DNA from 2 places in the Orrella daihaiensis genome. Region 2 is predicted to be linked to the other one. Evidence: predicted binding sites of a transcription regulator. Region 2 holds the regulator's gene; the other holds the start of a gene.

Region 1 (4,365 bases), 300 kb from region 2:
AAATCCTCGAAAACCCTCTCGGGCGTAAAGGCAGTGCGTCTACAGTTGGCCTAATCAAGGGGTGAAATCTAAAAAATTTCAGCCAACTCTCGCTGACTGGGGTTTTATTTTGGGTGGGTTGCACGGGGACTATAGCCCGGGACCAACGAATTAAAAACTATAGCCCTCGCGTGGTGGCATAGACCGCCGCATGCACGCGGTTGCTGATGTTGAGCTTACGCAGAATATGCTGCACGTGAATCTTGACCGTGGTCTCGGCAATATCGAGCTCGCGCGCGATGTGCTTGTTGCTATTGCCACATGCGATCAAGCGCAGGATTTCGGTTTCGCGTGGTGACAAATCATGGATCGGGTCGTTAGCCTGAACCACCATTTCAGCAGGCTGCACATCAGTTGCCAGTTGAACTGTGTCGGGGGCTGGTGCTTGTAGCCCATCATCTTGTGGCATATTGCGCAACAGCCCCACGAGCTTGGTCATCATCTCGGGACTGATGATGGTGTCGCCTGAAACAATTTTTTCTACCGAATCGGCCAAATCCTCGGTGTTAATGGTCTTAAGCAAGTAACCTGCAGCACCGGCCCTGATGGCCGCAGCTAGGTCATCAGGACTTTCACTGACAGTTAACATCAGCACCTGGCACTTGGGTGCGATTTTTTTAAGGCTGCCAATGGCAGCAATGCCCGTTAACCCTGGCATATGGTTATCCAACAAGATGGCATCGGGCTGCAGTTTGTCTGCGGCGTCAAGCGCAGCCTCGGCATTCTCGGCCTCACCCACAATAGAAAACCGTCGGTCTTGTGACAGCAATGCGATCAGGCCACGCCGAAACAAGGCATGGTCATCTACAATCAAAAGGCGAATCGGATAAGCGATCTCTGTATCCATGGTGGTCGTGTCTCTCATTGCTCAAGCTCTATTAGCACCGTACTGCCCACGTTTGGTTCAGACTGAATATCGATTTTTGCGCCAATGCGTTCAGCGCGTTCACGCATGATTTGCAGACCCACATGGGTATCGGTGTTCTGGGCTTCGCGTTGGGTAAAGCCAACCCCATTATCGCGCACAGCAAATCGCCAGGGCGTACCTTTCTTGATGTCAACGGTGACCTCCGTTGCTTTGGCGTGCTTGCGCACGTTCGATAGTGCTTCCTGAATTACGTGCAGAAGCTGCAGTTGCGTGTCTGAATGCAGCGGCACGCCATGGCCAGTGACATTTAGTCGAGTATGAATACCACTTTGGTGCTCGAATTTGCTTAATGTGATCTCTACGGCCTGCTCGATATCTTCACTGTTGGTGCGGGTGCGGAAATGCACCAGAAGCTCACGCACGTCGTTGGTGCTTTCTTTGACCCCGGTGTCGATTTCTTCAATGATCTGCATCACCTGCGCTGACTCACAGTTACCCATGGCCTGACGCAACAGGCTGACTTGAATCTTTAGGAAGGCAAGTGACTGCGCAATAGAGTCGTGTAACTCACGCGCTAACATCGCGCGCTCTTCGCTCACTGCTGCTTCCCTGAGCAATGCACTGGCGCGCAGGCTTTCGACTGCACTGGCCAAGTGCCCTGCCAAAGCGTCGTACAAAGCCTGGTCTTCGTCAGAGAATTCGGGCGCTTCATGGAAAAACAAATCCACCTCACCCATCACCTGCCGGTTTAGACGAATCGGCACGCTAATAAGCGACTTGTAGCCAGCTTTGGCGCAATTGCCCAAAAGCCTGTCATCCTCTGCAATGATAGGGATCACACGCGAGCGGGCAGTTTCTTGGGGCTGGCCACAGGCGCAGACACCGGGCTCCAGACATCGCTCTTCATTGATCAACTCCTCTGGCAACGCGTCGCTTGCCAGCATCATGTAGCGCGCATTGGCTTCGTCGCTCCAGCGCACCGCAGCCGCTGCCGCCCCGCTTAATTGACGAACCTTTTGTGCGAAACCACGCGCGAGTTCTTCCACGGTATTTGGTTCCACCAAGAAAGTGGCCATGTCGTAAAGCGCCTGCAGGCGAACCTGCTTGCCCTCAAGGTCACGGGTTTTGTCTTGAACCTTGCGCTCCAGATGACCGTAGAGTTGTTGCAAGGTCTGAGTCATGTGATTAAACCCGTTGGCGAGCTCTTCAAATTCGCGCGGCCCACCGACATCTACCCGAGCAGAGAAGTCCCCCTCATCAACCCGCTGCATTGCAAGCGTGAGCCTGCGCAAAGGCTGAATCACGAACAGATAACCAACATACATGGTTATAAGGGCAGCGGCCACGGCCAACGCCATCATGAAAAATTGAAATAGGTTTAAGAGTGCCGTGTAGTGCGCGAGCTTTGTTTCAATGGTGGTGACTAAGCCGTCGATCTCGGTTACAAATGATTCAACCAGCGCAGTGACCTCGGACAAGTTCGCTTGCGAGTCAGCACGCCAAACCCGGTCAAGCTCGTGCCAGGCAACGGTCAACTCGCCAAACTGCTTCTGAAGCGCCTCATCCCACGGCACAAACAGTGGCCGGGTACGATCACCATCTCGCAGCAACGTCATGCTGCGGTCAAACTGCTCGATACGCCGCTCAATCTCAGCCGGCGGTGTTTGCGCTTGCCACAAACTCGTCAAGCGCCAGGCCTGCATGCGTAGACGCCCTGCTTCGTTGACCGCCGCCGCACCACCGTCTAGTTGATGCGTGATCCATAGGGTCACTCCGATGGACATCAAGGCCAACAGCAATAAAGCAGCGCCAAGCGCAAGTAGTCGAGCGGAAAGAGAATTAAGCCAACGCATGCTGTAACCAAACAATTGACCTACATCATAAACAGCAACGGCGTGATCTCCCAAGGTTTTTACGGGACAAATGACACCAATAGTTCTTTAGAACGATACCGAATAACAACAGCATCGCTGCCCTGCAAGGCATGTCTTGAGAGGATCTAAGAAGTCACAAGCATCATCGAGCGCACGTGACGCCGCTTCAATCCGATCGATCCTTACAGTTAGGCATGGAAAAGCAGCAGAAGGTCTTAATCACTGCGATGGCTGAAATGAGCCTCACAACTACGATAAGCCAGAGAAAAATTGGTTTACAATTAAATAAAAAATTAGTATTTTTGTAAACAAATCAAAAAAGCTGCTCTATACGAAGCATGAAAAAGCTGCCACAAAAACAAGCTGTCTCATCCACACGATCCTAGCTAATTGCATCCAGGAGATCTCTCGTCATGTTTGGCACTCGTTTGCATCGGGCACGTAAGTCCGCGGGCTTGTCGCTACGGGATTTGGGTGCCTTGGTGGGCGTTTCACATGCCGCCATCAAAAAGTACGAAGACGGCATTGCCATGCCTTCGTCCGGTATCCTGATACGCCTATCACAGGCGTTGAAGGTTCGCGCCGAGTATTTCTTTCGGCCTGAGTTTCTGACACTAGAAGCCATCGAGTATCGCAAGCACAGCTCACTGCCAAAGAAGCGATTGCAAGCGATTACCCATGAGGTGATTGATCAGATAGAGCGGCGACTTGAACTAGAAAACCTCTTCCCCCAATCGCCCATCAAAGCTTTCGGTGGCATCGATAGACTGCCCCAGAAAATCAAACACCTCGACTCGATCGAAGATGTGGCGGTCACTGTACGTCAGGCGTGGCAACTCGGTTTGAATCCTATTGCGGATTTGATCGATGTTTTGGAAACCAACGGCATCCGTGTTTTCATGATCGATACCGATGCCGACAAGAAATTCGATGGACTCGCGGCTCAAGTCAACGGCATGCCAATTGCCGTTGTTAGCCGCAACTGGCCGGGTGACCGTCAGCGTTTTACATTGGCGCATGAACTCGGCCATTTGATCCTTCAAGGTCGGCTTGCGACTGGACTGGATGAAGAGAAAGCCTGCAATCGCTTCGCAGGTTCATTTTTATTACCGCGCGATTCGCTCCTGCGCGAAATGGGCGAACACCGAAATGCGCTAGAGGTCAAAGAGCTGGCTCTACTCAAAGAAGAGTTTGGTCTGTCGATGATGAGCATTTTGTGGCGGGCATTGGAGCTTGACATCATCTCCCCGGCGTACCGGGAAGAGCAAGTCAAATTGTTTCGTGCCAATGGTTGGGACATCAAAGAGCCTGGGGCCGACTATCCGAGCGAGAAAGCACACGTTTTTGAACAAATGGTATTTCACGCGCTTGCCGAGCAGTACATCGGTGAATCCAAAGCAGCCGAGTTAATGGGTATGTCTCTCGTTCAGTTTCGTAGTGTTCGGGAAATGCAGGTGAACGTGGGGTGTGCAGTTGCTGCTGTTGATCAGTGATGCCAATATTTTGATAGACGTAGAAGAAGGTGATCTTGTAGTACCAATGTTCAGTTTGGGTTACCAATTTGCAGTTCCCGACATTTTGTAT
Region 2 (25,794 bases):
ACGTGCACTCGGGTGCCTTGGGTTGGGTCGCCATGATCACGTTTGGCTCACTGTACTACCTGATTCCGCGCCTATGGGGCAAGGACCGTATGTGGAGCATGCGCTTGGTTGAAACTCACTTCTGGGTGGCAACGATCGGTGTGGTTCTATACATCGCAGCCATGTGGATTGCCGGTGTGATGCAGGGTCTCATGTGGAGAGCAACAGAACCGGATGGCACTTTGACATACAGCTTTGTAGAGTCGGTTAAGGCGACCTATCCGTTCTATGCGATTCGTCTGCTCGGTGGAACGTTGTACCTCTTCGGTATCTGCCTGATGGCCTACAACGTGTTCAGAACGGTGGTTGGCGCCAAAGCGGTTAACCCCTTGGTGCCCACAGAGACCCAGGATCCGATCCGTCCTGCCGCTAGTGCTGCTTGATATATAGGTATAGAGAAATGGCTAACGAAAAAAAACCTTTCTTCTCACACGAGACGCTGGAAAAGAATATCGGCTTGCTGATTATTGCCAGTATCGTGGTGGTGATGTTTGCGGGTCTGGTTCAGATTGTGCCGCTGTTTTTTCAGCACAGCACCACTGAACCGGCGCCTGGCGTCAAACCCTATCAACCGCTTGAGCTGATTGGGCGTGATCTCTACATCCGCGAAGGTTGTGTAGGTTGTCACTCACAACAGGTTCGTATGCTGCGCGCTGAAGTTCAGCGCTACGGTCCGTACTCGGTTGCGGGTGAGTCTGTCTTTGATCACCCATTCCTTTGGGGCTCAAAACGCACTGGGCCGGATCTGGCGCGTATCGGTGGACGTTATTCAGATGAGTGGCATCGGATCCACTTGCGTAACCCACGTGACGTCGTACCCGAGTCCAACATGCCCAATTATCCCTGGCTTGCCAAAAATACGGTTCAAGGCTTGAACGTTCAAGAGCGCATGGTGGCCCTGCGTAAGCTAGGCGTGCCGTATACCGATGAGCAGATTGAACAGGCTCCTGAAGCCTTGGTCGGCAAGACGGAGGAAGATGCTGTGGTCGCTTATCTCCAGAGCTTGGGTGTTGGTGTGCGCAACGCAGCAATGCAGCGTCAAGCCGCAATCGCTAACGACAAGAAGGCGGAGAACTGAAATGGGCGTACTCAATGCAGTAGGTACCGTTCTGGCCATGGTGGTGTTTTTTGGGATTGTTTGGTGGGCGTTTTCGCCAGGGCGCAAAAAGGCCAATGAAGAGGCAGCCAACTTGCCATTTGACTTACCCGATGAGGGCAAACCAAGTGAGCAAAGCAAAAATGGTGAGGTTAAATAGTCATGAGCGATTTCGATAGTGGATTCTGGAGTTGGTGGATCGCCGCCGTTACTGTGATTGGTATCGTTTGGTGTATCTGGTTACTCAATAGCCAAAAGAAGTACCTCAAAAACAGCAAGGAAGAAGAGGTCACGGATACGGGTCATGTTTGGGACGGCAATCTGCGTGAACTGAACAACCCGATTCCTCGCTGGTGGATTGTCATGTACTTGGGCTTTTGTGCCTTTGGTCTAGGCTATCTGGTCTTGTTCCCAGGGCTAGGGGGCTATCCAGGGGTTTTGAGTTACACCTCGGCAGACGAAGTGGAGCAGGCTCAGGCAAAACACTTGGCTTCAGTGCGTCCACTTTATGCCAAGTTCGATGAAATGACGATCCAGCAGATTGCCGCTAACCCTGAAGCGCAGCAAATCGGTCAGCGTCTTTTCTTGAACAACTGTGCGCAGTGTCACGGTTCAGATGCCAAGGGTAGCCCGAGCTTCCCAAACCTGGTCGAAGGCGACTCACAGTGGGGCAGGACACCTGAGGCAATTGAGCACACGATTGTCAATGGACGTCACGGCATCATGCCAGCTTTCACAGGTGTGATCGATGCGTCTGCTGCTGCTGATACGGCGCAGTATGTTCGTTCCCTGTCTGGTCTGGCACATAATCAGTTGGCAGCGATCAAGGGTCAGCGCACTTATATGGCTCAATGTGCGGCTTGCCACGGCGCTGAAGGCAAGGGCAACAAGATGTTGGGTGCTCCCAACCTGACAGACGGTGTCTGGCTTTATGGCAGCTCGGAGCAACGCATCGTCGAGGCCATTATGAAAGGTCGCAATAATCAGATGCCTCCTCAGGGCGGACATCTGACACCTGAGCAAGTGCGCATGTTGACCGCTTGGGTTTGGGGTTTGTCCAACAATCGTCCTGAGCAGGTTGCTTCAAATCAACAGGACGGACAGGCAAAGTAATTACGATACGTTGATCGTAAGCTTTGCCATATTGAGGTAGTTAGGCATGACCACTGAAAGTACCCCAGCACAGCATCTCCCGGAGACTGAAGAGCCGCCGCCATGGCGGCCCGCTGGGGCAAAGCGCAAGACCGCGTCTGATACGTTGGAAGAAACCTTAAAAGACGTACGCCGCAAAATCTATCCGCGCTCGGTGACAGGCTGGTTCGCCGGTTGGCGAGTGATGTTGGTGGTGCTGACGCAGTTGCTTTATTACGGTCTGCCTTGGCTGCAATGGAATGAACGTCAGGCGGTCTTGTTTGATCTGGGCGCTCGTAAGTTCTACATCTTCGGCATGGTGTTGTGGCCGCAGGATGTCATATACCTGACCTTGCTGCTGATCATTTCGGCACTCGCCTTGTTTCTGTTTACCGCGCTCGCAGGCCGTCTGTTCTGCGGGTACGCTTGCCCGCAAACGGTCTACACCGAAATCTTCATGTGGATTGAGCGCAAGGTCGAGGGCGATCGGGTTGCTCGTATTCGGCTCGATGAGTCACCCTTGTCGTTCAAGAAACTCCGTGTCAAGGGCACAAAACATCTGTTGTGGATAGCAGTCGCGTTTTGGACAGGATTTACGTTCATTGGTTATTTCGCCCCCATCCGTGAGCTTGGCGCGAACCTGTTGGCCTTTACGCTCGGTCCCTGGCAATGGTTCTGGTTGTTGTTTTACAGCTTTGCAACCTGGGGCAACGCGGGTTTCCTGCGTGAGCAAGTTTGCAAATATATGTGTCCCTACGCCAGATTTCAGAGCGTGATGGTGGACTCCGATACGTATGTCGTCACCTATGACTACAAGCGAGGTGAGCCCAGAGGGCCCCGCTCCAAGAAAACCGACTACAAGGCTGAAGGCTTGGGTGAGTGCGTTGATTGCAGTATCTGCGTTCAGGTCTGCCCCACCGGGATTGATATTCGGAAAGGCTTACAGTACATGTGTATCGGTTGCGGTGCCTGCGTGGATGCATGCAATCAGGTCATGGAAAAAGTGAACTATCCCAAGGGTTTGATTCGCTACACATCTGAGCGCGGCATTGAAGAGAATTTGAGCGACACTCAGGTCAGAAAACGTCTGTTGCGACCCCGTGTTCTGATTTACTCCACCCTGATGGTTATTATCATCGCAGTCTTTCTTGGGTCACTGGCTACTCGCGAGACCTTGCGCGTTGATATTATTCGCGACCGCGGTGCCTTGGGCCGCGAAGTGCCCGGTGGTCTTATTGAAAACGTCTACCGGTTACAAATCCTCAATGCATCAGAAGAGTCGCTAAGGCTATCCATCTCTGCTGAAGGTCTGCCCGGCCTGAACGTATTGTCCGGTGGTGGTGGCAAGCAGTCCGCTATTGATATTCGAGTTCCGGCTGCGGCCAATTTGTTATTGCCGGTCGTGGTGCAAGCACCCTATGATGCGGGCGAGACAGGTGCTCATCCTATTACGTTCGTGACCGAATCGAGGTCAGAAACTGGCCGACAAACAGAGGTGCGTGAAGCCTCGAGTTTTATTTTTCCACGCTAAAGGAGAACGTCCATGAAGCGAGAACAACCGACAAAACCCTGGTGGCGTGAACCGTGGCCATGGTTCTTGATGCTCGGGCCGTTTGTGGCCATGATTGCGTGTGCTGTCACGATTTCTCTGGCACTACAGCACTTCAAGGATCAACCGATTTACGATGGTGGTGTCAAGCGTGGCCTGGTAGTGGAAAAGTCTGCGAACGCACCGGTTAGTCAACAACCCTAAGGGAGGTTGCGCCATGTGCTCACGCATGATTCTCTGTGTTTTATGGCCATCATTTCTGATGGCAGGCCTCGGCAGTGCGATCGTCTTTGCCTTCATTGACCCGCTCGATGTTGCTATTTTTGGGTACATCCAGCTAGAGCGTGAATGGCTTTATGCCTTCGGATTCTTTCTGTTTTGGTTCATTGGAGCCGGCGCAAGCGCGTTGACTCAGGTCATTCGCCCGCAAAAGGGTGAAGAACCTGGAGCAGAGATTGGTTTCTAATTAGTCAGGGCCAGAGCACGAGTCCTGATGATTTGCGGGTGTTTTTAATACCCTGTTCGTCTTTTTAAAACACACACGCCTTGTATTTCTTGGTTCAATGCAACAGAACCAAGTGTCTTCTTGAGGCGTTGTTTGTATGCTTACTCCATTTGACTATGTGGCTGTTCCGTCAAGTCTTGACGGTTTCCGGCGGGAGGTCCGAACTTTTTTGGATCAAGAGTTAGCCGATCTGCCAGCGCACGTCAGGGCCAGATCTTGGATGGGCACCAGCATTGATTTCAGTCGCAAGCTAGCCAAGCGTGGTTGGCTTGGGTTGACCATTCCGACTAGTCACGGGGGCGCAGGCAAAGATTTTTTTGCGCGTTACGTGTTGTCCGAGGAACTGTTGGTATCTGGTGCACCCGTTGCCGCCCATTGGATCGCCGACCGCCAGAGTGGTCCGCTCATCATGCGGTATGGTACTGAACAACAGAAACAGTTTTATGTGCCCAAGATTTGTCAGGCAGAGGCTTTTTTCTGTATCGGCATGAGTGAGCCCAACAGTGGCTCTGATTTGGCCAGCATCCGAACACGGGCTGAGAGAAACGCTGATGGTTGGCTTTTGAATGGCAGCAAAATCTGGACCACCAACGCACATCATTGTCATTTCATGATCGCCTTGGTGCGTACCAGCGGTCAACCGGCTGACAAACACAACGGCCTGTCGCAACTGATTGTTGATTTGTCCAAGCCAGGTGTAACGATCCGCCCGATCACGGATATGGCTGGCGATGCCCATTTCAATGAAGTGTTTTTTGACAATGTGCAGCTCGATGCAGACGCGTTGATCGGCATGGAGGGGCAAGGTTGGGAGCAGTGCACCGCCGAGTTGGCGTTTGAGCGCAGCGGCCCGGAGCGTATCTACTCCAGCATGGTATTGCTCGATGCCTGGGCTCAGGAGTTGCGTAGCCAGGATTGCCAGGATGCAGATGCCCAGCGATTATTGGGCAGTTTGTTGGCTGAGCTGTGCGCTTTGCGTGGGATGTCGCTGTCGGTGACAGATCAATTGGTTCAGGGCTTTAGCCCAGCTGTGGAAGCATCTGTTGTTAAGGACTACGGCACGGATTTTGAGCAGCGTGTGATACGAGACATTGGCCAGTGGATTGGTGAGCATCCTGAGTTTGCGGTTTCGGGTGAATTGATGAAAGTCCTGGCTTATTTGGAGCAAATGGGTGTCACCTTTTCTTTGCGTGGCGGAACCCGTGAAATCTTGCGCGGCATTATTGCTCGTGGTCTGGCTTTGAGGTAACGAGATGCAGAATGAACTCTATGAATCGCTGGATAAATTGCTGGCTGCGCAGGACCTGCCCGCCAAGATAAGAGCAACTGGTCGAAGCGGTTGCGCTGCTGATCTCGTGGCACCGCTCGTTGAGTCTGGGTTCTTGGATGTGATGGTTTCTGAAGAGGCGGGTGGCGCCGGGCTAGGCTGGGCGCAAGCCTGGGAGGTCCTGTTTGCGGCGGGGCGTCACGGGCTGCCCGTGCCAATGGGTACGACGGTGTTTGCGCGAGCCTTGTTGGCAAACCTGGGTCAGACTTTGCCTGATGGTGCCATCACGGCCAGTGGGTTTGCACAGCTCAATGCCGATGGCGCGTTGGTCGCGCGTGATTTGCCATCCTCGAAACTTTCGACTTACGCCTTGCTGCAGCATCAGGATACGGTGTATTTGTTGCCGCTAAGTCAAGCGCAGATAACAGATGTCGGTGGACCTGGATGTTTTGATGGGCAGGCCACTTGGGCGCCAACGGTGGTGAATCAATCTGCGATCGGCACGGCGCCTCGGGCAATGGTGGCTCATGGTGTCGCACTGGCTTTGGCAGTGCAAATGGCTGGGGTTGCTGCCCGGGTGCTGGAGTTGACTCTGACTTACGCCAATGATCGAGTGCAGTTCGGTAAGCCGATCGGCAAGTTTCAGGCTCTGCAGCAACAAATCAGTGAAATGGCAGAGCTTGTTTACGGTGCCCGTATGGCTAGCCAGATTGGCTGTCAAACTGAACAATGGCAGCCTGAGTTTGAGGCGGCCCGGGTCGCTAAAACCCAGACTAGCGCGGTTGCACCTCGCATAGCAGCCATTGCACATGCAGTTCATGCGGCCATTGGTGTGACCTATGAATATGATTTGCAGCTCTACACACGGCGCCTTTACGAGTGGGCACGCCTAGGTGGAGGTGAGGGCTATTGGGCTCAACAAATTGGTCTGACAGCTTTGTCTGAACCCAATTTGCTCGACTTCGTCAGACAGCGGGTATTTCAGGAGGCTTGATGGCCGGCAAGCTCTTCAAGCGCTTCCATGTCCAATATCCGAATTTCACGTTGGCTGACAGAAATCAGGCCATCGCGCGCAAATCGTGAGAACAACCTGCTGACGGTCTCAAGTGTTAACCCGAGATAGTTGCCGATTTCCTCGCGGCTCATGCGCATGATGAAGTCTGTAGAGGAGTAGCCTAGCGCCGAGAGTCGCTGCGACAGGTTCACCAGGAATGCCGCTAGTCTGGCTTCTGAGCGCATGGATCCTAGCGCGAGCATGACCTGATAGGTGCGCGCAATTTCCTTGCTCATCACGCGCCTGACTTGTTGTTGTAGCGAGGGTACATATCGACTGATATCGTCGATGTCTTTCAAACGAACCACGCAAACTTCTGAGTCTTCCATGGCGACGGCATTGGTGCCGTGCTCGCCATCGAGCATGCCATCCAAGCCGATAATCTCGCCCGGCAGAAAAAATCCCGTGATTTGAACCTGACCAGTTGCTTCCTCAAGCTGGGATTTCACCGAGCCCAAGCGCAGGCCATACAAAGCATCGAGCTTTTCACCGCTGCGATACAAGATATCGCCTTTCTTGAGTTTGATTCGCTCTTTTACCAGTTGATCTAGTTGCTCAACCTCATGGTTCGGCATGCCAGCAGGCAGGCAAACGTTACCCATCATGCAAGTGGCACAGTGAACAGCATCGACAGCGACGGGAACGCGTTTTTGAGACATAGCTAGTTACCAAAAAATTTATATCCGTCAAGTTTGTACGAGTTTTGTACGAAACCCTTCTTTATCATCAGACATCCTAGAATTGATTTTAGTCAAAATAACCACTTTGTCCATAGTGGTACTTTAGCCACTCGACCAGCACTTTCACTCTGAGCGGGGTCAACCGACGCTGTGGCATTAGCGCAAATATCCCGTTAGGCGCGGCACGGTACTGATCCAGCACACTGATCAGTCTGCCGGTTGCAATATCGTGGCTAACTTCCCACAGTGAACGCCAGGCAAGCCCATGCCCATCCAAACACCATTGGTGTAGCACGCTGCCATCACTGCATGCCATTTGCCCTTCGATAGAGTGCCAAACTGCTTGGCCGTCGACTTGAAACAGCCACCCGCGCGTCTGGCCACTACGGGCCGACAGCGGCAGGCATTGATGAGCAGAGAGCTCTGCCGGGTGTTTGGGCACCCCATGTGTTTTTAGGTAGGCAGGCGAGGCGACGACAACGCGTTGGTTCTCGGCAAGTCGTATACCAATCAGGCTTGAGTCCGAGAGTTCGCCGATACGAATGGCGCAATCAAATCGATCATTGGCCAAGTCAACAAAGTCATCACTCAGGTCTAGTGATACTTCAAGTCCCGGATGCTGCTCGCATAACGCCGGCATGAGGGGTGCGACATGACGCCTGCCAAAGCCTGCTGGCGCAGTGATGCGTAAAAGGCCTACCGGTTTTGCGCTACCTTGACCGATGCGGGTTTCAGTTTCCTGCAATGACCTCAAAATTTCTTGTGCCTGGGCGAACAAGGCGTGTCCCTCGCTCGTTAGCGCAAGTTTGCGAGTGCTTCGTACAAACAGGCGCACGCCGAGTCTGGCCTCTAGCGCGTCCACCCGGCGGGCAATCAGGGCGGGCGTCACCCCTTCAGCGCGTGCAACCGCTGAAAAGCTGCCTAGCGTGGCTGAAGCAACAAAGGCTTCAAGCTGTGAGAATCGATCCATGTCCAGATCATAATTGACCAGGCGATAGGTTGTCGTTGCGAGTGGCTGCTATTGAAATAAGCGGTGATGTCCCCACATAGTAACCATTGAGAATAAGCGGGGTAGAACCCGGTCAGAGACGGAATTCAACGATGAGATTCGACAAATTAACCACAAAATTTCAGCAAGCACTGGCCGATGCGCAAAGTCTGGCTGCACGCAATGACAACCAGTTCATTGAGCCGGTGCACGTGCTCGCTGCCATGTTGGCTGATCCGGACAGTGGGGCAGGCAGCCTTTTGGCGCGCGCCGGTGTCGCTGTCAATCGCCTAGGTCCTGCGCTTGAAGCCGAAATCCGCGCCTTGCCTCAGGTCCAAGGCGGTGATGACAACGTCACGGTCAGCCGTGATCTTCAGGCGGTGCTCACGCGTACAGATAAAGAAGCTGGCAAGCGTGGCGATGCTTACATCCCGACAGAATTATTCCTCTTGGCGCTTGTGGACGACAAGGGCCCGGCTGGCCGCGTGCTGGCTAATGCGGGCTTACAGCGCAAGGCGCTCGAGGCCGCCATCGAGGCCGTACGCGGCGGCCACTCGGTCACGGACCAGGAAGGCGAGTCCAAGCGAGAGGCCTTAGCCAAGTACACCACAGACTTAACGGAGCGTGCGCGCGCTGGCAAGCTCGATCCGGTCATTGGTCGTGACGATGAAATTCGCCGTGCGATTCAGATTTTGCAGCGCCGCACCAAAAATAATCCCGTATTAATCGGTGAGCCTGGCGTAGGTAAAACCGCGATCGTGGAGGGGTTGGCGCAGCGTATCGTCAATGATGAGGTGCCCGAAACCTTGCGCGGCAAGAAGGTGCTATCGCTTGATCTGGCGAGCTTATTGGCAGGCGCGAAGTTTCGGGGTGAGTTTGAGGAACGATTAAAAGCAGTACTCAAAGAGCTGGCCCAGGACGATGGCAGCAACATTGTGTTTATCGATGAAATCCACACCATGGTCGGTGCCGGTAAAGCCGAGGGCGCGATGGACGCCGGCAATATGCTTAAGCCAGCCTTGGCGCGCGGCGAGTTGCATTGCATTGGCGCAACCACACTCGATGAGTATCGCAAGTACATCGAAAAGGATGCTGCGTTGGAGCGCCGTTTCCAGAAAGTACTGGTCGATGAGCCTGACGTGGAGTCCACGATCGCTATCTTGCGTGGTTTGCAGGAGAAATACGAAGTCCACCATGGGGTGGACATCACGGACCCGGCGATTGTGGCGGCTGCTGAGCTCTCGCATCGTTACATCACTGATCGGTTCTTGCCCGATAAGGCCATTGACTTGATCGATGAAGCAGCGTCACGTATTCGGATGGAAATCGATTCCAAGCCAGAAGTCATGGATCGGCTTGATCGTCGCATCATCCAGCTGAAGATCGAGCGCGAAGCCATCAAGAAAGAAACCGATGAGGCTTCCAAGCGTCGCCTGCAAATTCTTGAGCAAGAGCTTGAGAACTTGCAGCGTGAGTACAACGATTTTGAAGAGGTCTGGAAAGCAGAGAAAGCCGCTGTTCAAGGCACGCAAGCCATCAAGGAAGAGATTGAACGTGCTCGCGCCGAGATGGCCGAACTGCAACGCAAGGGTCAATTCGACAAGCTCGCGGAGTGGCAGTACAGCAAATTGCCGGAGCTTGAAGCACGCTTAAAGGCGGCCGAGGGGCAAGCTGAGACGGTAGAGGAAAAACCGAAGCTGTTGCGCACGCAAGTCGGTGCTGAAGAAATTGCCGAGGTAGTCTCGCGGGCGACCGGCATTCCTGTCTCCAAGATGATGCAAGGTGAGCGGGAGAAGCTCTTGCACATGGAAGACCATTTGCATCATCGGGTCGTGGGTCAGGACGAGGCAGTTAGCCTCGTGGCAGACGCTATTCGGCGCTCGCGGGCAGGATTGGCTGATCCATCCCGGCCTTACGGTTCGTTTTTGTTTCTCGGTCCCACTGGGGTCGGTAAAACTGAACTGACGCGTGCGTTGGCCGACTTCCTGTTTGATTCGGATGAGCACATGATCCGCATCGATATGAGTGAGTTTATGGAAAAGCACTCGGTTGCTCGCCTGATCGGTGCCCCGCCCGGCTACGTGGGCTATGAGGAAGGTGGTTATCTGACAGAGGCTGTGCGCCGTAAGCCCTACAGCGTGGTGTTGCTCGATGAGGTGGAAAAGGCTCACCCTGATGTATTCAATGTGCTGTTGCAGGTGCTCGATGATGGTCGGTTGACCGACGGTCAGGGTCGCACGGTTGACTTCCGGAACACGGTCATCGTGATGACTTCAAACCTCGGTTCGCAACACATCCAGGCCATGGCGGGCAAGGCATACGATGCGATTAAGGAGGTGGTCTGGGATGAGGTTAAAAATCATTTCAGGCCTGAGTTCCTGAACCGTATCGATGAGGTGGTGGTGTTTCATTCTCTGCAAAGCGACCATATTGAAAAAATCGCTGAGATTCAGATTGAGCGCCTGGCCAAGCGGCTCGAGGCGCAGGAGATGCAGCTCGAGGTCACCCCGGCAGCTTTGGCTGAACTGGCTCGCGCCGGATTTGATCCTGTGTTTGGGGCGCGACCACTGAAGCGTGCCATCCAGCAACAGCTTGAGAACCCGGTGGCCAAACTGATTCTGCAGGGCAAGTTTGGTCCCAAGGATGTGGTGCCGGTTGATTGGCGCGATGGTCACTTCGTGTTTGAGCGAACCCTGCAGTGATTCATGCCAGTAGACTGCGGATTGCGGTGTTGGGCAGTGTGGCGGATGGGCAGCAACTCATCCGCCATTTTTTTGCTTTTTTGCTTACCGTGAGTCTGAGCAGGTATGATGGACACGCTTTACACTCGATGCCCAATACGATGCTAAAACAGTAAGCCCTAACACCATGGTCGATACAACAACTAGCAGCAGCCCCGGTATTGAACGCAGCATGAGTGACTGTATGCTCTCGTGCGTGGTGCCCGCTTTCAATGAACATGACAACCTGGCGGTGTTGTTGCCTAAACTCAAAGTCGCCCTGCAAGGGTTGACCGACGCTTGGGAGGTTATCGTCGTTGACGATGGCAGCAGCGACAACACGTCTGATTTGATGGGCATGCTTTCACGTGAGCCAGGTATTCGGTATCTCCAACTCTCGCGCAATTTCGGTAAGGAAGCAGCGCTGACAGCTGGCATCGAAGCCGCTGAAGGGGACGCGGTGGTACTGATGGATGCTGATCTACAACATCCACCGGCACTGCTTAAACAAATGGTGCAGCGCTGGGAGACCGGCGTGGATATGATTTACGCTGTGCGCGAAAGTCGTGAGGACGAACGCTGGGGCAAACGGATTGGAACGAAACTGTTCTATTCCCTGCTGCGTAGCGAGTCTGGCGTGCAAGTGCCACCGCACGCAGGCGATTTCAGGTTGATGGACCGCGCTGTGGTGACCGCGCTCATGCAATTGCCAGAGCGGGATCGATTCATGAAAGGTCTTTACGCTTGGGTTGGGTTTCGCAGCGAAGCGATACCATTTATGCCTGAAAGCAGGCTCTCGGGTAAAAGCCACTTCAGTGCTTGGCGTCTTTGGCGACTTGCCATGGCAGGTTTGATGTCCTTCACCACCTGGCCATTACGCGCTGTGAGTGTGATGGGGTTCGTTGTCTCGATTTGTTCGTTTCTTTATGGCATATACATCGTGGGTGAGTTCATTCTGTACGACAACCCGGTTGATGGCTGGCCAACCATCGTGACGATTTTGTTGTTTTTCTCGGGGATTAATCTGCTCTCACTCGGTGTGGTCGGTGAATACATCGCCCGCGTTTTTAAAGAGGTCAAACACCGGCCGGTTTATCTGGTGCGCCAGTCAATGGGCGCGTCGGCCCGCACTGAACGCCCAGAAGCGGCTAAAGATAAACGTCAGCGCAGCCACGCCGACCAAAATGAGAGCGAGCAGGAACTCATACGGCAACAGAGTTTGTTTGAGTAGGAGTGCATAGGTTGCTTCGTTGATGGCAAAGCCGAATGCTGACAACAAAAAAAAGCGTCGGATGGCTTGAGTCACCCCGGTGCGTTGATGCCGAAACGTCAATTGATAGTGGCCAGTGAATGACACCCCAAACGCCACGAGCCAGCCAAAGAGATTGGCCACAAGCGGGGTAAGATAACCACCTGAAACTAACAGCACGACCACCACCCAATGCACCAGAGCGGCGGTGGCACCGACCACGACGAACCAGGCAAGTTGGTGAGAGAGTTTTTTCATGGGCAGTGATGCAATCAGTTCTGAGGCAGTTCGTTCAAGTGCAGACAGCAAGGTCATTGCCATCTGTGCGGATGATTATGGGGTTGATCTCCATGTCGATCGTGCCATTGTAGACCTCGCCAGGATCGGTCGGTTAACAGCCACGAGTGTGCTCGTGGATGCCCGGATCAGTGATCAATCGCGCGCGGCGCTCCAAGCGCTGGAAATTGACATCGGTTTGCATCTGAATTTCACAGAAGAGCTCGGTGATTTGTCGGCCGATACCGTGATGCCATTGGGCCAGTTGATTCTGCGTGCACAAACGCGTTGCTTGTCACGCCGCTGGGTGCGACAGAATATAGAGCGTCAATTGAACCGCTTCGAAGCCCTGCTTGGACGTACTCCCGACTATGTTGATGGTCATTTGCATGTGCATCAATTACCCATCATTGGCGATGAGTTGTTGGCTGCTTTGCGTGATCGCCAACTGCCAGCCGGTTTTTGGGTGCGCGATACGCGCGCCGGGGAATTGTCTGACTCGCCGTGGTCGGAGCGATTCAAGTCATGGGTGGTTGGCAATCTTGGCATGCATCGACTCACGCTAAACGCTGCTTCGCAAGGCATTCACACGAACCGGGGCTTTTTTGGGGTTTATGACTTCACCAAGTCACACCGCCCATTTATTGAAATGATGCGTGCTTGGCTAGCTCATGCGGTCCCGGGCGCGTTGATCATGACCCACCCATCCAAGCAAGCGTTGCCGGGCGATCCGATTGGACAAGCCCGTGTTGACGAATACCAGATCCTGGCGAGCGATGCCTTTGGCCATTTGTTGCAACAACAGGGTGTCAGGCTTGCGCGCAGTTCTCAGGCGCTGTCATCCTTGCCGTAGAATTTCACGCCGATCTTGATGCGTTCTCGACCCTGGGCGCGGCGATGGCGGTTGGTGTCGCGCAGCGAATAGACGCAACCGCAGTACTCTTGCTGATAGAACTCTTCGCGCTTGCTGATTTCAATCATGCGCTGCGAGCCGCCGTGCTTGCGCCAGTTGTAGGTCCAGTAGACCAGATCCTCGTAACGCGCGGCAGCGCGTTCGCCACAGCCGTTGATCTGATTCATGTCTTTCCAGCGTGATATGCCCAGTGAGCTCGTGATGGTGTCATAGCCATGCTCGTGGGCGTAAAGTGCTGTGCGTTCAAACCGCATGTCAAAGCATTTGGTGCAACGCTCCCCACGTTCGGGCTCGTTTTCCAGGCCCTTGATGCGCTCAAACCAGTTATCAACATCGTAGTCCGCGTCGATAAATCGGATGCCATGCCGCTCGGCAAACCGGATGTTTTCCTGCTTGCGGATTTCGTATTCCTTGACCGGATGGATATTGGGGTTGTAGAAAAAAATGTCGTAGTCAATGCCCGAGGCGAGCATGGCTTCCATCACCTCGCCAGAGCAGGGGGCGCAGCAAGAATGCAACAACACTTTGCGGCGGCCGTCAGGCAGTTGCAAGCTTGGGCGTAGAGGATCGGTCGGATCTGTCATGAGTTGATCCATCTCAATTAATCTAAGTCAAGTCCATATTTTAATGCCTCTAATGGATTGATCCAACGTCAGCCGATCAGTTTGGTGGGCACTGTGTTGATCGTCCGAGTGTTTCATATTTATTGGTGGAGGCAGTCATGGAGCGTCGAGCATTTTTAGCAGGAGCAGCCGCTTTGGCGGCAGCAGGTTGGGGACCACCCGTGGTGGCTAAATCAGACGCCAAAGCGCGAGTGGTGATTGCCGGTGCTGGCGCGGCCGGTCTGTCGATTGCGTCAAGAGTCGCGCGACAGATGCCCAACGCCACCATCACGATTTTCGATGCGCGTCGTGATCATTATTTTCAACCGGGCTGGACGCTGGTGGGCGCTGGTTGGTGGAAGCCCGGTCAGACAGTTGAGTCCACCAAACGCTACATTCCCTCAGGCGTGAAGTGGGTGGAGCAAAGCATCATCGAGTTCAATCCTGACGCCAATGAAGTCACCGACGCCAGCGGTCAAAAGCACGCCTATGACTGGCTGTTTGTGGCAACTGGCTTGTCGCTCGATTACGACCAGATTCAAGGCATGAGCCGGGATTTGATCGGCATTAAAGGCATTGCCAGCATTTATGCGGGGCCAGAAGCCGCTGCGGCCTCAGCCAAGGTAATCGATGAGTACATTCAGAAGGGTGGCGTGTCGCTGTTTGGACGACCAGCGACCGACATGAAATGTGCCGGTGCACCGCTTAAGATGACTTTCATCACCGAAGACAAAGCCACGCGGGCGGGTCGTCGCGCGGATTGCCAGATTCGCTATGCCGCGCACAATCAGGGTTTGTTTGCTGTCCCGGTGGTCGATGTGCGCGTCAAGGAAATGTTTGCAGAGCGCGGCATTGAGCCGCTCTATAGCCATGTGATCCACAGCCTGGATGCCGACGCCAAGAAAGCCACCTACCAGACGCCCAACGGCTTGGTGACGCTGGACTACGACATGATTCACGTGATTCCCCCGATGAGTGCGCCGCCTTCGGTTCGCAATAGCCCGCTGGCCTGGCAGACTGGGTCACAAGCACCCGGTGGTTGGGTTGAGGTTGACCAAACGACCTTGCGCAGCCCGCGTTATCCGAACGTATTTGCCGTGGGTGATGTTGCTGGCGTACCCAAGGGTAAAACCGCTGCCAGTGTGAAGTTCCAGGTCCCCGTGGCGGTAGACCACATGGTGGCAGCTGCCAACGGCATTGAGTCTCCCAAGCTTTACAACGGTTACACCTCTTGTCCGATGGTCACAGGACTCGGTAAAGCCATGCTGATCGAGTTTGACTATGAGAACAACCTCGTGCCCTCATTCCCGTTCATCGATCCGCTGAAGGAATTGTGGGTGTCTTGGTTTATTGAAGAAAAAGCGCTGCTTGGCACCTATAAGGCCATGTTGCGCGGCTACGCCTGATATGGGGATGCGTCATGGAAGAAATTAGTGTTGCGATGATTGTGGTTACCCTTTGGGAGACCTTTGGGTGGCTGTTTGTGGTCGGGGCTGTGCTTGCTGTGGTGATGTTGTTTCTGTTGTTCAAATCCTTTGTCAGACGCCGCGCAGGACATCAACCGTTTGCGAAGTTGTTCTGGCGCGGTGTGGTGGTCATGCTGATCGCAGCAGCCATCCTCACGCCGTTTGTGCCATTGTGGACACTGGCGCCGATTGGCGACCTACGCGGCCCCGTCGACTATGTGATCGCCTATGCCATGGCGCTTGCCCCGGCAGCTGTGATCGGTGTGCTTTGGGTGTATTTCAGTGCGCTGTCCACACCCAAAGCTTCCTAGGTTGCTGACCCCAACACCGCATCCCAGAGCCGTCTGACGGCGGTTTTGACGGTTTGCATCTCCGCCAAGGGCACTCGTGCCTTGTCGGCGCCCTGCAGTCGCAGGGCGTGTTGGCGTTTGCGCAGCACGCGGTAGGCATCGATGGCTCCCTGGGCAATCTCTTGACCGATTAGGCCGAGTCTGCCGGCAATCCCCAAAAGCGCGATATTGCCCAGGTTCGGTATTAATGCCGGGTGAGTCCGAGCATGGCAAAGCACCAGGTACTGTGTGACGAACTCCAGATCCACCATGCCGCCAGGATCATGTTTCAAGTCAAACAGTTCACTTTTGTTGGGATGACCATCGCTGATTTTTTGACGCATTTCACGCACATCATCAGCGAGCTTTTTAGGGTCGCGCGCCATGCAAAGCACTTCCTGGCGGATCGCCTCAAATGCCTGACCAACCGCAGCATCTCCCGCGGCAAACCGTGCCCGTGTAATGGCCTGGTGCTCCCAGGCCCAGGCATGCTCAGACTGATAGGTTCTGAAGGCTTCGATGGAGACGGTCAATAAGCCCGCGTCACCATCGGGACGCAGGCGTAAATCTACCTCATACAAACGGCCCGACGAAGTCATGGTAGAGAGCCAGGATGTCAAGCGCCTGGCCAATTTGGTGTAACGTTCCGCGGCCTCTGGATCTGGATCGTCAAACAGATAAACCAAGTCCAGGTCCGATGAGTAGCCCAATTCCTTGCCGCCTAACTTGCCGTAGGCGATGATCGCGAAACGAGGCGCCGGCGTGTCACCGGGCTCAGTACGCAGCACCAGGGGCCAGACGCGTTCGATGGTCTGGGCCAGCAGCAAATCAGCCAGCGCGGAGAGTTGGTCAGCGAGTGCCTCAACGGACAGCACGCCGGCCAAGTCCTGAGCCAGCAGCTGGAAACTTAACTGCCGCTGCAAGTCACGCATCAAATTCATTTGCTGTTCGACATCGGCTTGTCCATCAGCCAGCACAGATGCATCCATGTCGGCTTTTAAATTCACCTTGACCCGCTCGAAGTCGATCGGCTCCATCAACGTGCCCCAGTCAATCAGGCTATCGAGCACAACCGGGTTCTGAATCACGTACTGCGCCGCCCAGGGGCTGGCAGCCATGATGCGTGCCACCCGCGCCAGGGTCTCTGGGTATTCGATTAACAGTGCCAGGTAGGCGCTGCGTTGTGCGATCGTTTCAATCAAGTCCAGCAAGCGCACCATGGTAGTCGCTGGTGCCTCTGTGTTCAGTGCCGAGCGCATCAGTAGCGGCAGCAGATCGTCCACGCGTTGACGGCTCTGTGACGGCAATCCGCGGATACGATGGCTATCCAGGAAAGAGTCGATCCGCTGTTTCAGGGGGTTCGCATCATCGCCGAACAGTTCAAATAACTCGGGTACATCTTTGCCCGCACTGGCCAGTGCGGCTGTTTGAGCAGGATCGGCGCTTTGATCGTCCGATGTGGCCGTAGGGTGGGCCTGGTGGCTACCAGCCGCCACAGGCTCATCGCCTGATAGGCCTGCAATTCGAAACGCGTCACGAAACATGGCGGCCACCGCGGTCCGATGACCAGTCAGTGTGCCCTCAAAATCTGTCGGTATCATGCCAAGCGCGTTTGCCAGCGCGATCCTGAGTTCGGGGTCGCTGGGCAACAAATGGGTCTGGGCGTCTTCGCGATACTGCAGGGCATGCTCGACCCGTCGCAAGAATTCATAAGCTTGGCTCAGTTCCTTGGCGGTGGATTCAGGCAACAGCCCCGCGCGTGCCTGAGCCTGCAATGCTTGCAATAACGGCCGTTGTTGCAATGCCGGCATCTTACCGCCCCGAATGAGTTGGGTTAACTGCACCACGAACTCGATTTCCCGAATGCCACCATTGCCGAGTTTGATGTTGTGTTCGGTATCAATACCTTGGCGTGCTGAGGCACGACGTTGCCAGTCCTGGCGAATTCGTTCGCGTAAGTCCCGCAGGGCCGATAAAGCATCAAAATCAAAGTACTTGCGATAGACAAATGGCACACGCATGCTTTCGACATGTTGCTGCGCCATGCTCACATCGCTGTCGGCGAAATACTTCGCCGGCATCAGGCGACCCTTGAGCCAGGCGTAGCGTTCCCATTCCCGTCCCTGGGTAAATAAGTACTGCTCAAAGGCATCGAGGCTCCAGGCCAGTGGTCCTGAATCGCCGTCAGGGCGCAGACGCAAATCGGTACGAAATACATGACCGTTTTCATCTGGTTCCGAAATGATCGGCATCATGCGCCGGGTGACATTCCCAAAAAACTCGTGGTGGGAAATCGGTCGTGCCCCGGTGGTTTCTCCCTCTTCACTGTAGAGCATGATGAGGTCAATATCAGATGAGACATTGAGTTCACCGCCCCCGAGCTTGCCCATCCCGATAATGATCATTTCCATGGGCCGCCCGGTGCTGGCATCCACAGGGGCGCCGTGGCGCGAGACCATTTCCTGCATGACACTGCGATAGGCTTGTTCTACAGCGATGTCGGCTAATTCAGTCATGGCACCGGTCACCTCAGACAAGTTTGCCTGACCAGCCAGATCGCGCACCATCACCGAGAAAAACACTCGCTCGCGTAGCTTTCTGAGAACCCGTCGGCAGTCTGCGACTGAGAGCACAGCATCTTTTAAGGCGCAACCGGCGAGTTCCTCAAACCATGCGTGAATTTGCGCAGTTGAGACTTCAAGCTTGCAAGCTTGCGCGAGCCAGGCTTGTAAATCCGGGCTGGCCTGTAGGCGACGACGTAAAGCACCAGACCAGGCCGAGGCGGTTTGCAAAATATCTTCTCGCATAAGATTTTCTTGGTGTCCCGGTTCAATCATGAGGCAGACGAGCCGCTCATTGAAGACCTGCTATAAAACAAGGTTACTGTAACAGTTAGCTGTTAGATTCAACCCTTAAGTGGCGGGGATTCCTTTGGTTGTTGTCAAACTTTTTGTTCGATTTTTGTTGGTCGCTGCGATCGTGGCCTATTTTGTTGCCGCTGCTGGCCTACTGGCAACCCGATACTGGTTGTTGCCTCGTATTGATCAATGGCGCCCCCAGATCGAGCAGGCATTGAGCGAGGCGGTGGGTACCCCGGTGCGGTTTGACTCCATCACGGCGGACTGGCGCGGCCTTAACGCTAATCTGAAAATTACCAATCTGACCATTCTCGATGAGGGTGGTGTGGCTCAGTTGGCGGTGCCGACAACAGACGCCATCCTGTCCTGGCGTAGCCTGTTGACGTTTGAACCGGTGTTTCGTTATGTCGGGGTTGATGACGTGGTTTTGGTGGCTAGACGAACGCCTGAAGGCAGCACATATATTGCTGGATTCGGTATTGACTCGGATCATCAGTCTACGGTGAGCTTTTGGCAGTCTGAGACTGTGCGTTGGCTCCTAAAGCAGGGCCGATTAAATATCGAAGGATCGCGCTTGGTCTGGGTAGACCAACAGCGAAACGCGCCGCCTCTGGTTCTCGAAGATATCAGCGTTACGCTGGATAACGGTCTGCTGGGACACAAGCTCGCGTTAAAGCTAAGTTTGCCAAGCGAGTTGGGGGGCAGCCTGGATGTGGTGGCTGATGTTGACTCAATTCATGGGTCACTGTCACGCCTTTTGATGGATGAGCCAGATGGCTACATCTACGCCAGTCTGAGTGAGCTTTATCCACAGGCCTTACGCCCCTGGATTTATTTGCCCGAGCTCGAGGCGAGTATGGCAGCCAGACTTTGGTTGGATGTGCTTGATGGCAAATTTACCAACTTCACTGCCAGCCTGGCTGGTCGTGACACGACTTTCAAATCAGATCAGACGCAGCACGACCAGGTCAGACTAGGCCAGTTTCGCTGGCAGGCGAGCGGGCCACTGGCATTTTTGGCAGCTGATGTTCAGCTACCAGGTTTTATTGACACTCCCAAATCGCTTCAACGTCTGACCACCAGCCTCTCCCTGGAAAACGCCTGGTTTGATGCTCCAACATCTGGCATGCAGCCGTTGGTGGCTGATCAGTTAAGTGCGCAAGCCTCATTGAGTCGACCCGCGCCAGACGGATGGCGTGTGGATGTGCAAGACTTGGCTTTCGCCAATCCAGATGGTCTGATCACCGCGCGTGGCTCATGGGAGCTTGGCAGTCAAGGCAAGGGTGGTCGGCTCGATATCGAGGGCACTTTGGCGCGCTTTAAGCTGCCGAATCTGCATCACTACTTGCCAGACACCATTGGCCAAGAGGCTCACGAGTGGCTAGCCAATGCTTTTAAGGCTGGCACGGTGCCACAAGCGTCGTTTGCGATTGAAGGTTTGGTCGATGATTTCCCGTTTAGTGCCAGTCGAGGCCCCGGCACCTTCCGTATCGATGGCACCATTCAGGATTGGTCAGTGCAGTACGCCGAGCCCATCGAGGCAGATGGCTTGCCATGGCCGCCATTGACCGACATGAACGGGAAACTGAGCATGGTCAACGATCGTATCGCGGTAGACATTGCCACCGGAACCCTGAGCCTGCCCGAGAGTAAGCGCATCAATCTCAGTGCATTGTCTGCTGAAATCACTGACCTTGAAGGCGATGCGCAGTTGGTTGTCAAGGGACAAACCAACGCCGCGGCTAAGGACTATCTGGCGCTATTCAAAAGCACCGCGTTGCGAGATGTCGCGCCAGCGTTCGTGCGAGATTTCAAGGGGACGGGCAACTGGTCCATGCCGTTAACGCTGAGGGTGCCACTAAATGAAGTCGACAACACCACCTTCAGTGGCGAGCTCGCATTTAACGGTGGCACAGCGGCATACGCCAGCAGTCCGGAACTGGTTGATTTGGCCGGCGTTGCCCTGTTGTCCGAAACCGGGTTTGAGTCTCAGGGTCTATCAGCGACGTTGCTTGGAGGCAGGGTAGAGATTGCAGGTGGCATCAATGACAAGCTAGACACCATCAGTGGCAAGGGGGAGTTGGCCTGGGCTGACCTGGCTAAGTTGACCGGAAGTCAGATCGTTGCCGACTGGTTCAAGGGCAAGATGACCTACGACTTAAGTGCAACGGTCAAGGACGACCAGTTCGATTTGACGCTAGGCTCTGATTTGAGTGGTACACAAATCGTCCTGCCAGCTCCATTGGGTTTGTCGGCAGGTCAAACGGCTCAAACCCGGTTGCAATGGCGCGGGGATGTTTCAGGTGCATCGCCCGAGCAATGGAACCTATCTGTGGCAAACCGTCTAGCCATGGTGGGGACTTCAGTCTCTAGCAATCAGAGCGGAAACTCGCCGTTTTTCAGGAGTATCAATCTGGCCATTGGCACAGCCAAGCCTGAGGTCGGTAACGGCCTAACCGTGGCCGGGCAATTGGATGATATTAATTTGACGCAATGGCGTCCGGTGATTGATACCGTCACTAGTGAGCTGCAGAAACCTGAGAGTGATGGGCCGAGTTTGTTTCCCAATTTTGTATCGGCGCGCTTGCAAGCCAAGCAATTTGTGATGGACAGCAACCGTCTGGAGAACCTGACGGCTGATTTAAGTGTCGCCAATGGCCGCCAGTACACGGTCAAAGTCACCTCCTCGCAAACCAATGGTTCGGTCCAATGGGCGCTAGATCGCGGCAAGCTGCTAGATGGCTATCATGTTCGTCTTGACCGACTCGACATAGGCAACCATGACAGCGGTCAGCAAGCCAGCACCGCATCTAGGGGGCAAGAGGCATCGGCGCTGCCCAAGCCAGGGGCTTTGTCAAATCTGCCAGCGCTCGATATTGAAATTAAAGACCTGACCCTTTATGGTGCCCGCCTTGGTGAATTCAAGCTTGCTGGTCGCGACACGCCCAATCGGCAAGAGTGGCAAATCACCCGGCTAGAAATCATCAATCCACATGCCGAGCTCAACGCATCGGGAAGCTGTCGTTTCAATGCGAACCCAGGCACGCTGCTTGATGTGGAGCTAAACATTACCGACTTGGGTGAGTTGACCAAGTTTCTTGGCAAAGGTGAGCAAGTCCGCAGGGGCAGAGGCACATTAAAGGCCAACATCGAGTGGGCCGAGTTTCCCTGGCGGTTCGATTACGCCGGGTTGTCAGGCAAAGCCGATTTGAGTCTGGAAGAAGGCGTGTTTGACCATATCAATTCCAGTAGCGCCCGGGTGCTTGAGTTGCTTTCCATGCAGTCGCTTAATCGCATTCTCAATGCCAATATCAATCCGGATGAAACATTCCAGCAGGGTTTCCCTTGGAGCTCAATCAACGGCAATTTTGAAATCCGCAAAGGCGTGGTCGATACACAAAACCTGACGGTCAATAGCCCGGTAGCCACCATTACGCTGACGGGCAATTCAAGCCTTGTTAACGAGACCTGGGATCTGGGCGCCGTGGTTCGACCTAATCTGGATATGAGTGGCACGGCGCTTGCTACCGGGTTTTTAGTGAATCCGATTGTCGGTTTGAGTGCACTGGTTGGCCAGTACTTGCTGCGCAATCCGGTTGAAGCTGCCTTGTCGCAACGCTTCCACGTCGGTGGCACCTGGGAAGACCCGAAGATTACCCAGGGCAGCGCGGCCGGCACTCAGGCAGAACCGCGAACACCGGAGTTGCAGAACTAAGCCAACACCGGCTTTATTTTTTCATCATGTCGAAGAACTCATTGTTGTTCTTCGTTGAGCGCATCTTGTCGAGGATGAACTCCATGGCCTCGACATCATCCATGTCGTGAATGAACTTACGCAGCACCCAGATTTTGGGTAATAAATCGCCCTTGATGAGCAGTTCCTCGCGGCGAGTGCCTGACTTGTTCAGGTTAATCGCTGGATAAACCCGCTTTTCTGCCAGACGGCGTTCGAGGTGAACTTCGGAGTTGCCCGTGCCCTTGAATTCTTCGTAGATCACTTCGTCCATCCGGCTGCCGGTCTCAATCAACGCGGTGCCAATGATCGTCAAGGAACCACCTTCTTCCAAGTTTCGTGCCGCACCGAAGAAACGCTTTGGACGCTGCAGGGCGTTGGCATCCACACCGCCAGTCAACACCTTGCCCGAAGAGGGTACGACGGTGTTGTAAGCGCGCGCCAAGCGAGTAATGGAGTCGAGCAGGATCACCACATCTTTTTTGAGTTCGACTAGGCGCTTGGCTTTTTCAATGACCATTTCAGCCACTTGTACGTGGCGTGTCGCAGGCTCGTCAAAGGTTGATGCCACCACTTCGCCACGAACCGTGCGCTGCATTTCAGTCACTTCTTCGGGGCGCTCGTCAACGAGCATCACGATCATGACCGCCTCAGGATAGTTGGTCGTGATGGCGTGTGCGATGTGTTGCATCATGACCGTTTTGCCTGATTTTGGGCTAGCCACGATCAACCCACGCTGGCCTTTACCGATTGGTGCAAAGATGTCGAGAATCCGGCCGGTAAGGTTTTCTTCACTCTTGATATCGCGCTCTAGCTTTAACGGCTCATCCGGATGCAGCGGCGTCAAGTTCTCAAACATGATCCGATGCTTGATGGACTCAGGCGGCAGGCCATTGACCTTCTCGACCTTGACCAGGGCAAAGTAACGCTCACCGTCTTTCGGGGTGCGAACCTCGCCTTCGATCGAGTCACCCGTGTGCAGGTTAAATCGCCGAATCTGTGAGGGTGAGATGTAAATATCATCGGTGCTAGCGAGATAAGACGTCTCTGGCGAGCGCAGAAAGCCAAAGCCGTCTGGCAGCACTTCAAGCACACCGTCACCAAATATCTGCTCACCCTGTTTGGCGCGCCGCTTCATGATGGCAAACATGAGTTCCTGCTTGCGCAGGCGGCTGGCGTTTTCTATTTCGAGGCTTGCAGCCATTTCTAGCAGCTGCGAGACGTGCAGCGCCTTTAGTTCGTTCAGGTGCATGGAAGTGTGTCTATCGGATTGAAAGTGAAAGAAAAGGGGTGTTTTGAAACTCGGTGGCAGACCCAGGATTGGGTCTGCGCGGTGCAATAACGATTAAATTGACTGATTCAAGAACTCAGTAAGTTGACTCTTGGAGACAGCGCCGACTTTGGTCGCTTTGACTTCACCATTTTGAAACAGCATCAGGGTGGGAATCCCACGGATACCAAACTTGGCTGCAGTCTGCTGGTTCTCGTCGACATTTAGCTTTGCAATTGTGACTTTGTCCGCGAACTCGGCAGCGACTTCCTCAAGGATGGGGGCGATCATCTTGCAAGGACCGCACCAAGCTGCCCAGTAATCCACCAACACTGGCTTGTCCGATTGTAGAACGTCGGCCGCGAAGCTGTCATCGCTGACGTTTTTGATGTGTTCACTCATGGTTTTAATCTCAAATGAAATATTGGTCTTCAGGCTCAATCCACCTGGCAGCTCACCGATTAATGAGGCTATCGAGCCAACATTATGCGAGTAAACAATCACCAGCAGATTGTTATCCACCGTTAGCGTATCGCTTGGGTAACCCGCAGGTCAATGGCAATGCTGCCACCCCGGTAACGCTTACGAGTCTATCTTTAGCACGGTCGCCTGGAGATTCGAAGCTTGATTGCAATTTTGTTTGTTCCAGCGACCGGAACGTCCAACAATGCTTGCAAGAAACTCTTGCACTGAGCCGAGCATAACATTCTTTTTCGGCTACATGAAAACGATGGGGAAATTGAGTACGTTTTGAGCGATCTAGTGTTGCCCGCACGAAACAAACACTTTTTCCCTAAAATGCGGGTGCTTTTCCACAGATATTGGGGATAACTTGGCTTCAACTAGCTACGACGAATCATCGATTCGGGTTCTAAAAGGTCTTGAGCCTGTGCGCCAGCGCCCGGGCATGTATACGCGCACCGAGAACCCGCTACACATCATTCAGGAAGTGATAGACAACGCGGCTGACGAAGCGCTAGCGGGTCACTGCTCCATCATTGAGGTGACTTTGCACAACGATGGCAGCGTCACGGTGCAGGACGACGGACGCGGTATTCCGGTTGGTATGCACCCGCAGGAGAAGGCCCCTGTTGCCGAGCTCGTCTTTACCCGGCTACATGCCGGGGGCAAGTTCGACAAGCACGCTGCCGCCGGCGCCTACGCGTTTTCTGGGGGGTTGCATGGTGTGGGTGTGTCGGTCACCAATGCACTGGCCAAGCGGTTGGACCTGACGGTTTGGCGTGATGGCGCCGAGCATCAGATGACCTTTGAGCATGGCGCAGTCACCAAACCTCTGAAAGCGATCGGGGAAGTCCCCAAAAAACGCACGGGCACCCGGGTGACGGTCTGGCCTGACAGTAAATACTTTGATTCGGCCACCTTGCCAATCAATGAGTTGACCCATTTGTTGCGCAGCAAGGCAGTATTGCTCGCAGGCGTGACGGTCAAACTGACGATAGACAAAACAGCAGATACCCAAACCTGGCAGTACAAAGACGGCTTGCAGGGCTACCTTGCCGATGCGCTTGACGGTGTTGAGTTGCTCGTACCGTTGTTTGCCGGCGAACAATTTGCCCAAGAGGGCGATGAGATTTTTGCGACGGGCGAAGGTGCACAGTGGGTTGTGGCATGGGCTGAGGATGGCGCCATTGTTCGCGAGTCGTATGTGAACTTGATACCCACGCCGGCTGGCGGCACGCATGAGGCGGGTCTACGTGAAGGTTTGTTTGGGGCGGTCAAAGGATTTGCCGAATTGCACAGTCTGCTGCCCAAGGGCACCAAGCTTTTGCCTGAAGATGTGTTTTCCCGGGTCAGCTTTGTGTTGTCTGCCAAAGTACTTGATCCCCAGTTCCAGGGGCAAATCAAGGAGCGGCTCAACAGTCGTGACGCGGTTCGCTTGGTGGGTGGGTTTGTTAAAACAGCGCTCGAACTCTGGCTGAATTCGCACGTCGAATACGGTCGAAAGTTGGCCGAGCTTGCGATTCGTCAGGCTCAGGCGCGAACGCGTGCAGCGCAAAAAGTAGAAAAAAAGCGCAGCTCGGGTGTGGCTGTGCTGCCGGGCAAGTTGA

The links. The regulator FNR, encoded in region 2, switches genes on or off when oxygen is low (the NO sensors DNR and NnrR bind a similar motif). The targets are predictions, from matches to a motif close to TTGATNNNNATCAA.
Region 1: DHf2319_RS03375 (type IV pili methyl-accepting chemotaxis transducer N-terminal domain-containing protein) is a predicted target of FNR. The motif match lies at 2,776-2,789, and genes of this name have one in related genera.

Annotation. Positions count from the first base shown of each region.
Region 1 is NZ_CP063982.1:700,051-704,415, reverse strand. Features, by position in the region: gene DHf2319_RS03385 (HigA family addiction module antitoxin) at 1-54, shown strand, start outside; gene DHf2319_RS03380 (response regulator) at 158-904, opposite strand; gene DHf2319_RS03375 (type IV pili methyl-accepting chemotaxis transducer N-terminal domain-containing protein) at 901-2,760, opposite strand; gene DHf2319_RS03370 (helix-turn-helix domain-containing protein) at 3,195-4,274, shown strand; gene DHf2319_RS03365 (PIN domain-containing protein) at 4,249-4,365, shown strand, end outside.
Region 2 is NZ_CP063982.1:988,729-1,014,522, forward strand. Features, by position in the region: gene ccoN (cytochrome-c oxidase, cbb3-type subunit I) at 1-422, shown strand, start outside; gene ccoO (cytochrome-c oxidase, cbb3-type subunit II) at 440-1,117, shown strand; gene DHf2319_RS04790 (cbb3-type cytochrome oxidase subunit 3) at 1,119-1,295, shown strand; gene ccoP (cytochrome-c oxidase, cbb3-type subunit III) at 1,298-2,248, shown strand; gene ccoG (cytochrome c oxidase accessory protein CcoG) at 2,295-3,797, shown strand; gene DHf2319_RS04805 (hypothetical protein) at 3,810-4,019, shown strand; gene DHf2319_RS04810 (hypothetical protein) at 4,045-4,281, shown strand; gene DHf2319_RS04815 (acyl-CoA dehydrogenase family protein) at 4,418-5,569, shown strand; gene DHf2319_RS04820 (acyl-CoA dehydrogenase family protein) at 5,574-6,581, shown strand; gene fnr (fumarate/nitrate reduction transcriptional regulator Fnr) at 6,569-7,300, opposite strand; gene DHf2319_RS04830 (LysR family transcriptional regulator) at 7,389-8,291, opposite strand; gene clpB (ATP-dependent chaperone ClpB) at 8,423-11,011, shown strand; gene DHf2319_RS13165 (glycosyltransferase family 2 protein) at 11,223-12,260, shown strand; partial or broken gene DHf2319_RS04845 (GtrA family protein) at 12,222-12,599, opposite strand; gene DHf2319_RS04850 (ChbG/HpnK family deacetylase) at 12,535-13,407, shown strand; gene DHf2319_RS04855 (epoxyqueuosine reductase QueH) at 13,383-14,051, opposite strand; gene DHf2319_RS04860 (NAD(P)/FAD-dependent oxidoreductase) at 14,189-15,475, shown strand; gene DHf2319_RS04865 (hypothetical protein) at 15,490-15,846, shown strand; gene glnE (bifunctional [glutamate--ammonia ligase]-adenylyl-L-tyrosine phosphorylase/[glutamate--ammonia-ligase] adenylyltransferase) at 15,843-18,671, opposite strand; gene DHf2319_RS04875 (YhdP family phospholipid transporter) at 18,796-22,437, shown strand; gene rho (transcription termination factor Rho) at 22,451-23,707, opposite strand; gene trxA (thioredoxin TrxA) at 23,801-24,127, opposite strand; gene parE (DNA topoisomerase IV subunit B) at 24,558-25,794, shown strand, end outside.